DNA from 4 places in the Leclercia sp. CFBP8987 genome. Region 1 is predicted to be linked to each of the others. Evidence: predicted binding sites of a transcription regulator. Region 1 holds the regulator's gene; each other region holds the start of a gene.

Region 1 (3,111 bases):
TCAGGCTGGCGATACTCAGCATCACGCTGATACGCGCCGCATTACGGAGGGCGGCAGACTTCAGCGACAGATAGCTTTTCAGGGCGGGGATCAGCGGCAGGCGTTTCTGCTTGTCGGCCATCAGGTCGCGCGGGTAGAGCGGACGCTGGGTGCGCAGCACCCGGGCGATACGGCTGAAGTGCCAGGCGCAGAACTGTCCCACCGGGTTATCCGGGTGCTGACGGGCGATTTTTTCCAGCGCGCCGAGCGGTTTGTCCATGCTAAAGCGAGTGGGGTAGCGATGATAGAGGATGTCATCAGCCAGCACCCGCAGGCGGGCCGCCACGGTCTGTGCGTTCCAGCGGATCACCGCTTCGGCGTGACTGCGCTCCACCAGCTTTTGCACCTCCTTCGGGTGGTGCAGACTGACGGAGATATGCTCCTGCAGATCCAGCCCCACCTGGAAGGTGCGCAGCAGGCGTTTGTATTCGTGATTTCTGTTGGCCGCCAGCATATGCAGCTGCTGGTAACAGAGGCTGATCAGATCCACTACCTTCTGCTGGCGGGCCAGCAGCGGTGGCAACGATTTCTCAGGGTCAGTGTGCTGGGTCAGCAGGGTATATTTCGCTTCGCAGTAATCCGCCAGCTGTTGATAGAGCATGCTCAGCGACTCGCGCAGCGGCTGTTCGCGCCACATCCAGAACCAGAACCAGTTAAACAGCCCGTACCAGAGGGTGCCCAGCGTATAGAGGAGCAGCGGTTCCCAGACCGGCATGTTCCCGGCAAGACTCAGGGTAAAGATGGCCGCAATCAGCGAGGCGGGCAGGAGTCGCGCATGGAGAGCGCTGATTTCTGCCGTGACGCCTAAGGTCATTGCCAGTACCGTCAGAATGAGCGGCAGTGGAATATCCCGCGCCAGCAACAGCTGGACGGCCAGGCTACATCCGGCAAACAGGCAGCCGCCAATAGTCAGACGTTTAAAAAAGCGTTTATGCGGTGTGTCCAGGCCAGCGATGTTGCAGCAGGCTGGAACCAGAGAAAAGAGGAGTCCCTGTTGCAGATGACCGAAAATCAAACCCACAGCCACGGGGAGACACAACACCAGGGTTTGCCGCAGTGCGTAGTTAACTTCCGGGTGATAAATGAGCCTGCGCCACATGGATGCTAGAGACAAAAACGGCGTGGCATCCTGCGATGCCACGCCGTTTGAGCGGAATTAACGTGTTCCGTAAACCACGATGGTTTTACCGTGGGCGGAAATCAGGTTTTGATCTTCCAGCATTTTCAGAATACGACCGACTGTCTCACGCGAACATCCGACGATCTGACCAATTTCCTGACGGGTAATTTTAATTTGCATACCGTCCGGGTGGGTCATGGCGTCTGGCTGTTTCGCCAGGTTCAGCAGGGTCTGAGCGATACGGCCCGTTACGTCGAGGAAGGCGAGGTTACCCACTTTCTCGGACGTGACCTGCAGACGGCGAGCCATCTGCGAGGAGAGGCGCATCAGGATATCCGGGTTAACCTGGATCAGCTGGCGGAACTTCTTATAGGAGATCTCAGCCACTTCACACGCGGTCTTCGCACGCACCCAGGCGCTACGCTCCTGACCTTCTTCAAACAGGCCCAGCTCGCCGATGAAATCTCCCTGATTCAGGTAAGAGAGGATCATCTCTTTGCCTTCTTCATCTTTGATCAGCACTGCCACTGAGCCTTTGACGATGTAATACAACGTTTCCGCTTTTTCACCCTGGTGAATCAGCGTGCTCTTCGATGGGTACTTATGAATATGGCAATGAGACAAGAACCATTCGAGAGTCGGGTCTGTTTGCGGTTTGCCAAGCACCATGCGCTGTTATCCTCTGTTATAAGCTGTCTCCAGAGTCTGGCTATGTACCTGTACTCTGGGGTTGCAATCGAATTCTTTCCCCTGCCTGGGGTCTGGCTGGCACAATAATTAGCAGCCTGGAATGTGTGATGTCCTCTGCATACATGTGCAACGTCAATGTATTACTGTAGCATCCCGACTGTTTTAGCATAGCTTTTGCCGCGTGTCTCCTGGTGTCTCGCTTCAGCTTGATGCAGGTCGACTTCCGTTGTCAGAATTGTTACTGACGCGTAATCTGTCAGCAAAAATGCACTCCTGGAGTTAATACAAATGCAAGCACGTGTGAAATGGGTAGAAGGGTTAACGTTCCTTGGTGAGTCCGCTTCCGGGCACCAGATTTTGATGGATGGCAACTCCGGTGATAAAGCGCCAAGCCCGATGGAAGTAGTCCTGATGGCGGCAGGCGGATGCAGCGCCATCGACGTGGTGTCGATCCTGCAAAAAGGGCGTCACGATGTGACCGACTGTGAAGTGAAGCTGACCTCAGAGCGCCGTGAAGAGGCGCCGCGCCTGTTCACCCATATCAACCTGCACTTCGTGGTCACCGGCAAAGCGCTGAAAGATGCGGCGGTATCCCGCGCGGTGGATCTCTCTGCGGAGAAGTACTGCTCCGTGGCGCTGATGCTGGAGAAAGCGGTCAACATTACGCATTCGTATGAAGTGATCGAGGCCTAAGCGCCTTGCCCGGTGGCGCTGCGCTTACCGGGCAACAAAACCTCAGTCGATCTTCTTGCCTTCCATCAACCGCTGCACCAGCGGCATCATGATCAACTCCATCGCCAGCCCCATCTTCCCGCCCGGCACCACCAGCGTATTGATGTGCGAAATAAATGAACCCTGCAGCATCGCCAGCAGCCAGGGGTAGTCAATATTGTCCAGATTGCGGAAGTGGATCACCACGAAGCTCTCGTCAAGGGACGGGATGCCTTTTGCGGCAAAGGGGTTAGAAGTGTCCACGGTCGGGACGCGCTGGAAGTTAATATGGGTGCGGGAAAACTGTGGCGTCAGGAAGTTAATGTAATCCTCCATCGAGCGCACCACCGAGTCCATCACCGCCTCGCGGGAGTGACCGCGTTCGCTGGTATCCCGCGTCAGCTTCTGGATCCACTCCAGATTGACGATCGGTACCACGCCCACCAGCAGGTCGACATGGCGCGCCACGTCGTGATGCGGCGTCACCACTCCGCCATGCAGGCCTTCATAAAACAGCACGTCGGTCGGTTCCGGCAGCGGCTGCCAGGGGG
Region 2 (3,111 bases), 2.2 Mb from region 1:
GTGACTTTAAGGTCGCCGACAAAGCGTGTGGAGAAGACAATCTCGGTGTGCGGATAATCGAGATACTCAAAAATCACATGGGCGCTGGCGAGCGTGGCGTGACCACAGAGGTTAATCTCGTACTGCGTCGTAAACCAGCGCAGCTCAAAACCCGCATCGGTGCGCACGAAAAACGCGGTCTCCGACTGGTTATGCTGCTGGGCCATCTTTAACAGCACGTCATCCGGCAGCCACTCCTCGAGCGGGCAAACGGCTGCAGGATTCCCACCAAACGCGCGGTCGCTAAACGCATCGACCAGATAAAATTCAATTTCTTTCATTGGGTTAACCCTTATCGTTAGCGTAAAAACAGATGACCTTTCATATACAGCGATGCCCTGCCGCTCATTAATACCCGGTCGCCTTTCAGTTCACAGCGCACATCGCCACCGCGGGCAGAAACCTGCCGGGCGAAGAGCGACGTTTTATTTAACTTTTCACTCCAGTATGGGATCAGCATAGTGTGAGCCGAGCCGGTGACCGGATCTTCCCACAGGGCCGCGCCCGGGGAGAAAAAGCGGCTGACGAAATCGTATTCGCCTTCACCGCGGGCAGTGATCGACACCTTATGCTCGCCGGGGGTCATGGCATTGATATCCGGCGTGACCGCCTCAACTTGCTCACGACTCTCCAGCACAATCACCCAGGCGCGCCCTTTGCGGGCTTCGACGTAGTCCTGGACCCCTAGCGCGGCAAGCATCTCTGGCGGCGGGGTCTGCGGCTCGCTCGGGCAGGCAGGGAAATCGAGGGTCAGCCAGTCGCCCTCGCGGGTGACGGTCAGCCTGCCGGAGGCGGTATCAAAATGGATCCGGACGTCGGGATAGTCCAGCTCGTTAAACAGTACCCAGGCGGTCGCCAGCGTGGCATGACCGCAGAGGTTGACCTCGCCGTTCGTGGTGAACCAGCGCAGCTCGATGCCGCCCTTGTGGCGCACAAAAAAGGCAGTCTCGGACTGGTTGTGCTCCCGCGTCATGCGCAGCAGCGTCTCGTCCGGCAGCCATTCCGGCAATGGACAAACTGCCGCCGGGTTGCCGCCAAACGAGACCTCACTGAACGCATCCACCAGATAAAACTCAATTTCCTGCATCGCCTGACCCACTGTTAACGTTATGTTGCATCCTATATTTATGGAAAATAGCCGGTTTCACCAGCGATTAGTTTTAGGACGGAGTGAGATCCAGATCACAAAACGATTGTATTTCCACCAGGGAAGGTTTTAAGATCGTCCCACCTCATTGACGTAACGACTCCCGGACATCTCCATGACAACTCACACCGTTTCCCGCAGGGTCGCGTGGCTACGCGTGGTCACGCTCGCCGTTGCCGCCTTCATCTTTAACACCACTGAATTTGTTCCCGTCGGCCTGCTGTCGGATATCGCCAGCAGCTTCGGCATGGAGACCGCGCAGGTGGGGATCATGCTCACCATCTATGCCTGGGTGGTGGCGATGATGTCGTTACCCTTTATGCTGCTCACCAGCCAGATGGAGCGGCGCAAGCTGCTGATCGGGCTGTTTGTCCTGTTTATTGCCAGCCATGTGCTGTCGTTCCTGGCGTGGAACTTCACGGTGCTGGTCATTAGCCGGATCGGGATTGCCTTTGCGCACGCCATTTTCTGGTCGATAACCGCCTCGCTGGCGATCCGCCTGGCCCCCGCCGGGAAGCGCGCCCAGGCGCTGAGCCTGCTGGCTACCGGCACCGCGCTGGCGATGGTGCTCGGACTGCCGATCGGGCGCATCGTTGGGCAGCTGTTCGGCTGGCGCACCACCTTTTTCGTTATCGGGCTCGGGGCGCTGTTCACCCTGCTGTGCCTGATCAAGCTGTTACCGAAACTGCCGAGCGAGCACTCCGGATCGCTGAAAAGCCTGCCGCTGCTGATGCGTCGTCCGGCGCTGATGAGCCTCTATCTGCTGACGGTGGTCGTGGTCACCGCGCACTACACCGCCTACAGCTATATCGAGCCGTTTGTGCAGACCATCGCCGGGTTCAGCGCCAGCTTCGCCACGATACTGTTGTTGCTGTTAGGTGGCGCGGGGATTATCGGCAGCCTGCTGTTTGGTAAGCTCGGCAACCGTCACGCCTCGCTGCTGGTGAGCAGCGCTATTGCTCTGCTGCTGGGGTGTCTGCTGCTGCTGCTGCCCGCCTCGGGTAGCGAGACCAGTCTCGCGCTGTTGAGCGTCGTCTGGGGTGTGGCGATTATGATTATCGGCCTTGGGATGCAGGTGAAAGTGCTGGCCCTGGCGCCGGATGCCACGGACGTGGCGATGGCCCTCTTCTCCGGGATTTTCAATCTGGGGATTGGCGCAGGCGCGCTGGTGGGGAATCAGGTGATCCTGCATCTGTCGATGGCGTCGATTGGCTATCTGGGGGCGATCCCGGCGCTGGCGGCGTTAATCTGGTCGGTGCTGATCTTCAGGAAATGGCCTGTCGCTCTGGAAGAGCAGCCCCATCACGGCTAAAGAAGTGACCGGGTGGCAGCGCGCCACCCGGCTTTGTTAGTTAGGGTAGGTTTGAATAATTTCCAGCACGCCGTTAATAATAAACTGCACGCCCATACAGACCAGCAGGAAACCCATCAGACGGGAGATCGCTTCGATACCGTCTTTGCCCACCCAGCGCATAATCGCGCCCGAGCTACGCAGACAGCCCCACAGGATCACGCCGATAATGGCAAAAATCAGCGGCGGGGCAATCATCACCACCCACTCCGGGAAATCAGAGCCACTGCGCACCGTCGAAGCGGAGCTGATGATCATCGCAATGGTCCCCGGGCCCGCAGTGCTTGGCATCGCCAGCGGCACGAAGGCGATGTTCGGGGCCGGTCTGCCCTGCTTGTCTTCCAGCGCGTCCTGGGCGTCAGCAGCATCCGGTGATTTCGGGGCCGGGAAGAGCATCCTGAAACCGATAAACGCCACGATCAGACCACCCGCAATGCGCAGCCCGGGAATGGAGATCCCGAAGGTGTTCATGACCAACTGCCCGGCGTAGTACGCCACCATCATGATCGCGAAGACGTAAACGGAGGCCATCAGCGACTGATGATTACGCTGTTCACGGTTCATGTCGCCCGCG
Region 3 (3,111 bases), 1.3 Mb from region 1:
GCTGGCGCTTGGCGTTCACCACGTCCTTTTCCAGGTCGTAGCCGAAGACCTTTACATGGCCAGAGGACTTATTCACCAGCGAGCTGATAATGCCGATGGTGGTGGATTTACCTGCCCCGTTGGGCCCCAGAAGCGCATAAAAATCACCGGCTTCGACTTTAAGATCTATGCCGCGCAGTGCCTGGACACCACCCGGATAGGTTTTTTTAAGCTGCTCGAGCTCCAGTGCAATGGTCATGAAATAGAGTTACCTATAGTGCTGACACGCGAAGTGTTGTTTTAAAAAAAATGGAGTTGCCCTATATTAGCGCAACGCATTAACCCGGTTACAGGCCGTTTATCTCCATGAATGACATAGATACACTCATCAGCAATAACGCACTATGGTCAAAGATGCTGCTGGAGGAAGATTCCGGATTTTTTGAGAAACTGTCTCAGGCGCAGAAACCACGCTTTCTCTGGATTGGATGCTCCGACAGCCGCGTTCCCGCTGAACGTCTGACTGGCCTCGAACCGGGCGAACTCTTTGTTCACCGTAACGTCGCAAACCTGGTGATCCACACCGACCTGAACTGCCTGTCCGTGGTGCAGTACGCCATTGACGTGCTGGAAGTCGAACACATCATTATTTGCGGTCACTACGGCTGCGGCGGTGTACAGGCGGCGGTCGAGAACACCGAACTGGGTCTGATCGACAACTGGCTGCTGCACATTCGTGATATCTGGTTCAAACATAGCTCACTGCTGGGGCAAATGCCGCAGGAGCGTCGTCTGGATACCCTGTGTGAACTGAACGTGATGGAGCAGGTCTATAACCTCGGCCACTCCACTATTATGCGGTCTGCGTGGAAGCGCGGGCAGAAAGTGACGATCCACGGCTGGGCGTACGGCATCCACGATGGCCTGCTGCGCGATCTGGAAGTCACTGCCACCAACCGGGAAACCCTTGAGCAGCGCTACCGTCGCGGCGTCTCAAACCTGACCCAGAAGCACGATAATCATAAGTAAAAGCAAAACGGCAACGCAAGTTGCCGTTTTTAGTGTTTGCTCCCTCTCCCTGTGGGAGAGGGTCGGGGTGAGGGCATCAAGCCGCACCCAACTTACCTTACTCGTCCAGCAGCACCACTTTGCCGACATACGGCAGATGGCGATAACGCTGAGCGTAGTCAATGCCGTAGCCCACCACGAATTCGTCCGGAATCGAGAAGCCAACATACTCCACGGGAACCTGAACTTCACGGCGGGTCGGTTTGTCCAGCAGGGTACAAATCGCCAGCGATTTAGGTCCACGCAGGCTGAGAATTTCGCGCACCTTCGACAGGGTGTTGCCGGAGTCGATGATGTCTTCAACAATCAGAACATCTTTGCCGCGAATGTCTTCATCCAGGTCTTTAAGGATTTTCACATCACGAGTGGTCGACATACCGCTGCCATAGCTGGAGGCGGTCATAAAATCGACTTCATGGGAGACCTGCACTTCGCGGCAGAGATCGGCCATAAACATGAAGGAACCGCGTAACAGACCCACCAGCACCATCTCGCTGCCGCTGTCTTTATAGGCTTCGGTGATCTGACGACCGAGTTCGGCGATACGCGCTTTGATCTCCGCTTCCGGGATCATCACTTCAACAGTATGTTTCATTTTACTAACCGTATGTTTTTAGAACGAATTTCTCAATGCCGATGGATTCGCGTCCGGCATCGCTACATAAGCCCTGAAGTATACCAGCAAATGGATCCTCCTGGCGCATCCGTTCATAAAAGCCAGATTTGTGATTCCGATCACACTTGTTAAGTTCTATAATTAATTGCTATCAAAAAATTAACAAACTTAAAGAGTACTTTTTATGGCGGAAACAAAGGTTCAACACTCACGGTTACTCGTGAGGCTTACAGCGCTGTTCGCAGCCCTGTGCGGGCTCTACCTGTTAATAGGGGGAGTCTGGCTGGTGGCGATTGGCGGCTCCTGGTACTACCCGATTGCTGGCGTAGTGATGTTAGGCGTCACCCTGTTGTTATGGCGCAGTAAACAATCGGCACTGTGGCTTTATGCCGTCCTGCTGCTCGCTACGATGATCTGGGGCGTCTGGGAGGTCGGCTTCGACTTCTGGGCGCTGACCCCACGCAGCGATATTCTGGTCTTCTTCGGTATCTGGCTGATCCTGCCTTTCGTCTGGCGTCGTCTGATCGTGCGCTCCGGCGGGGCGGTTACCGCGCTGGTCGTGGCGCTGCTGATCAGCGGCGGGATCCTGACCTGGGCTGGTTTTAACGATCCGCAGGAAATCAAAGGCACGCTGAATGCCGATTCCACCCCGGCGGCGGCTATCTCCGACGTGGCAGATGGCGACTGGCCTGCCTACGGTCGTAACCAGGAAGGCCAACGTTACTCCCCGCTGAAGCAGATCAACGCGGACAACGTGAAAAACCTGAAAGAAGCCTGGGTATTCCGTACCGGCGATCTCAAGATGCCGAACGATCCGGGCGAGCTGACTAACGAAGTGACGCCGATTAAAGTGGGCAACATGCTCTACCTGTGTACGGCGCACCAGCGTCTGTTCGCGCTGGATGCAGCCACCGGTAAAGAGAAATGGCACTTCGATCCGCAGCTGAAAACCAATAACCAGTTCCAGCACGTAACCTGCCGTGGTGTCTCTTACCACGAAGCCCGTGCTGATAATGCCAGCCCGGAAGTGGTTGCCGACTGTCCGCGCCGCATCATGCTGCCGGTGAACGACGGTCGTCTGATTGCTCTCAACGCGGAAACCGGCAAGCTGTGCGAAACCTTTGCCAACAAAGGCGTACTGAATCTGCAGACCAACATGCCGGATCAAACTCCGGGTCTGTATGAGCCGACCTCACCGCCGATCATCACCGATAAAACCATCGTGATTGCCGGTTCAGTAACAGATAACTTCTCCACCCGCGAAACCTCCGGTGTGATCCGTGGTTTTGATGTTAACACCGGTAAGCTGCTGTGGGCCTTTGACCCGGGTGCGAAAGATCCAAACGCTATCCCGTCGGATGAGCACACCTTCACCTTCAACTCCCCGAACTCCTGGGCGCCTGCCGCCTATGACGCGAAGCTGGACCTGGTCTACCTGCCGATGGGCG
Region 4 (3,111 bases), 2.2 Mb from region 1:
AAACCGCCCGCTTTGGTCATGACTGGCCCCTGCCAGTGACAACCCAAAAACCGACCAAACGGCACGCACTGCGCCACTTGTCCGCGAATGGCAAACCCTTGCGCGTTGAGCGCGCGGGCAACCGCCATCGCCACATCGCCGCCGGAGACATACAGCGCCGCCGGGTTGTGGCTCTCAAGCACGTTGCGCGTTAATTCCCCCAGAAATGCGCTGATGGTCTCCCCCAGCGCGGCGCGGCTTAATCCGCGCTGCTGACACAGGGCATCTATTCGATGCCGGGCCTGAGTATCGGCGCAGGTATGCACCACGCAGTGCTGGCCCGCCGCCAGCGCCGCAGCGATCTGCTGCTGATAACCCGCCAGCGCACCGTTAAACACATCATTAATATCAATCAGTACCGTACTGACATCAGGGTGATTGCGGACGAGCTGGATCTGCTGTTGCGCAATCTCACTCATCGAACCGATTACCGCCAGCAGCTGACGCGGGGTAGCCAGACGGCGCGCCAGGGCATCGCACAGCCCGGCGGAGCCCACCAGCAGCGGACGCTCAATGCTGGCAAAGGCCGCACTGACAATCTGATCCAGTTCGTCGTCGCTCTGCGCATCCACAATCAGCAGGTGCGCATCGCCCTGTAGAGCCGCCGCCAGCTGCGCCGGGGTAACCACCACGCTGTTAAGCGCAGTTTGCTCCACCAGCACTGCCGCGATATGGGCATGACGCACCGGGGTTTTCGGGTCGCTGGCAAATTCGGTCTCCGTGACCGGCACGCCCTTCACCAGGCAGACGCCGTTTTGCGTGGTACGTCCCGCTGCCGGGAATGCCGGGGCGATAATCGCCTGACGCTGACCGCTAAGACGCAGCAGCGCCTCGACTTCTGCCCCCGGGTTGCCGCGCAGGGTGGAGTCGATTTTCTTCACCAGCCATTTTGCGGCATCAATCTCGGCGGCAAAGCGCGCCAGCTTTTCAGCGGCCTCTGATGCCCGAAGGGATCGACTGTCGCTATTAATAACCAGCGCATCGGTGTCGCCGGTAAAGGGAGTCTGAAACGCCACGCTGACTTTTTTGCCGCTTAACGCCAGGCTGACCCCCGCATCGTTAGCGCCGGTAAAGTCATCGGCGATCACCACCACTTCTCTGTTCAGGTTGTTCACTTACATCCCCAAAGGTTCGCATTTCCTGTTAATGATTATATTCAATCATGATTGATTATATGTGAGCAAGATCAAGTTATTCAGTTTGCGAATAAATTATAAATTTAGACACACGATGACTGTGATTGCCTTTTTTGAGCGAAATTAATCACAGACACAGCAACAGGAGAGCAATGTGTTAACCATTAACAGTACGATTATCAGCGGTGCAGGGGCCATCCCGGCCCTCGCGCCCCTGCTGGCCGGCAAGACGCGCCTTTTACTGGTCACCGACGGCAATATCGCCCGTCTGGACGCGGCCCGCGCTATCCGCACTCTGCTGGAAGCCGACAACCGCCACGTCAGCGTGATCGACAGCGTGCCGCCGGAGCCAACCGATCATGACGTTCGCGCCCTGCTGACCGGGATCAACGACACCGACGTTGATCTGGTGGTGGGCGTGGGCGGCGGCAGCGTACTGGATGTGGCCAAGCTGCTCTCCGTCCTGTGCCATAACTCTTCTCCGGGGCTGGACGCCCTGCTGGCGGGAGAAAAACCGACCGTTCGCCTCCCCTCATTATTGATTCCGGCCAGCGCCGGCACCGGTTCTGAAGCCACGCCGAACGCGATCCTCGCCATCCCTGAGCAGAGCACCAAAATCGGCATCATCTCCCCGGTGCTGCTGCCGGATTACGTGGCCCTGTTACCGGAACTCACCACCAGCATGCCGCCGCACATTGCCTCTTCGACCGGGATCGACGCGCTGTGCCACCTGATCGAGTGCTTTACCGCCACCGTGGCGAATCCGGTGAGCGATAACGCGGCGCTGATTGGCCTGCGCAAACTGCTGAACAACATCGAAACCGCCTGCGCCGAGCCGCACAACCTGGCGGCGAAGCTGGAGATGCTGTGGGCCTCGTACTACGGCGGCGTGGCCATTGCCCATGCCGGTACCCATCTGGTGCACGCCCTTTCTTATCCGCTGGGGGGCAAATACCACCTCCCGCACGGGGTAGCCAACGCCATTCTGCTGGCGCCCTGCATGCGCGTGGTGCGCCCGAACGCGATCGAAAAATTCGCTCAGGTCTGGGATCTGGTGCCGGGTGCCGATACCTCCCTGTCGGCAGAAGAGAAATCTCACGCGCTGGTGGAGTGGTTTGCCGCCCTGGTGCGTCGTCTGAATTTACCGGACAACCTCGAAACGCTGGGCGTCCCGCGGGATGACATCGCCTCCCTGAGCGATGCCGCCCTGAACGTTAAACGCCTGATGAACAACGCCCCGCGTCAGGTCAGCCATGCCGAGGTGCAGGGCATTTACCAGACCCTGTTCCCCGAAATGTAAACATCGAAGGAGTGAGAAATGCGTAACAAGATTGAAGGCGTGCTGACGGCGATCGTCACCCCCTTTACCGAGGATGGCGGTCTGCATCTGACGGGCCTGAAACGCCAGATCCAGCGCCAACTCGCGGCGGGTAACGGTATTTTCTGCGGCGGCACCAACGGTGAGTTCTTTGTCCTGACCGAAGAGGAAAAAGTGGCCGTCACCCGCACCTGCGTGGAAGAAGTCGCCGGACGCGCGCCGGTGGTGGCGCACATCGGGGAGATCTCCACCCGGGCCACCATTCGCCTCGGCAAGCAGGTTGAAACGCTGGGCGTGGATGCCGTTTCGGTGATCACCCCGTGGTTTGTCCCCCTGACGCAGGCGGAGTTGATTACCCATTACACCGCCATCGCCGATGCCCTGACGGTGCCGGTCTTCCTGTACAACATTCCGGCGCGAACCGGCAATACCATTGAGCCGCAGACCGCGCGCGTGCTGGCCTCGCACCCGAACATTATCGGGATTAAAGACAGCGCGGGCAGCTACGAGAGCCTGAGCGGTTTCCTGAAGGCCGCCCAGGATATCGACGGTTTCGACGTGCTGAACGGCCCGGACTCGCTGATCCATCAGGGCTTTGTCGAAGGTTGTTCCGCCTGT

The links. The regulator CRP, encoded in region 1, controls carbon source genes, mostly activating them, when cyclic AMP is high. The targets are predictions, from matches to a motif close to ATGTGANNNNNNTCACAT.
Region 2: a site for CRP is predicted at 1,210-1,227, ahead of SOM40_RS10905 (sugar transporter). Genes of this name have one in related genera too.
Region 3: a site for CRP is predicted at 1,771-1,788, ahead of hpt (hypoxanthine phosphoribosyltransferase). Genes of this name have one in related genera too.
Region 4: a site for CRP is predicted at 1,214-1,231, ahead of SOM40_RS10945 (iron-containing alcohol dehydrogenase). Genes of this name have one in related genera too.

What each region holds. Positions count from the first base shown of each region.
Region 1 covers NZ_CM188255.1:4,442,224-4,445,334, reverse strand. Annotated here, with positions in the region: gene SOM40_RS21470 (YccS/YhfK family putative transporter) at 1-1,138, opposite strand, end outside; gene crp (cAMP-activated global transcriptional regulator CRP) at 1,196-1,828, opposite strand; gene SOM40_RS21460 (OsmC family protein) at 2,138-2,542, shown strand; gene SOM40_RS21455 (phosphoribulokinase) at 2,585-3,111, opposite strand, start outside.
Region 2 covers NZ_CM188255.1:2,251,141-2,254,251, reverse strand. Annotated here, with positions in the region: gene SOM40_RS10915 (PhzF family phenazine biosynthesis protein) at 1-320, opposite strand, end outside; gene SOM40_RS10910 (PhzF family phenazine biosynthesis protein) at 338-1,126, opposite strand; gene SOM40_RS10905 (sugar transporter) at 1,302-2,498, shown strand; gene SOM40_RS10900 (MarC family NAAT transporter) at 2,535-3,111, opposite strand, start outside.
Region 3 covers NZ_CM188255.1:820,185-823,295, reverse strand. Annotated here, with positions in the region: gene SOM40_RS03850 (ABC transporter ATP-binding protein) at 1-238, opposite strand, end outside; gene can (carbonate dehydratase) at 346-1,008, shown strand; gene hpt (hypoxanthine phosphoribosyltransferase) at 1,106-1,642, opposite strand; gene SOM40_RS03835 (glucose/quinate/shikimate family membrane-bound PQQ-dependent dehydrogenase) at 1,848-3,111, shown strand, end outside.
Region 4 covers NZ_CM188255.1:2,258,891-2,262,001, reverse strand. Annotated here, with positions in the region: gene dtnK (D-threonate kinase) at 1-1,154, opposite strand, end outside; gene SOM40_RS10945 (iron-containing alcohol dehydrogenase) at 1,330-2,475, shown strand; gene SOM40_RS10940 (dihydrodipicolinate synthase family protein) at 2,494-3,111, shown strand, end outside.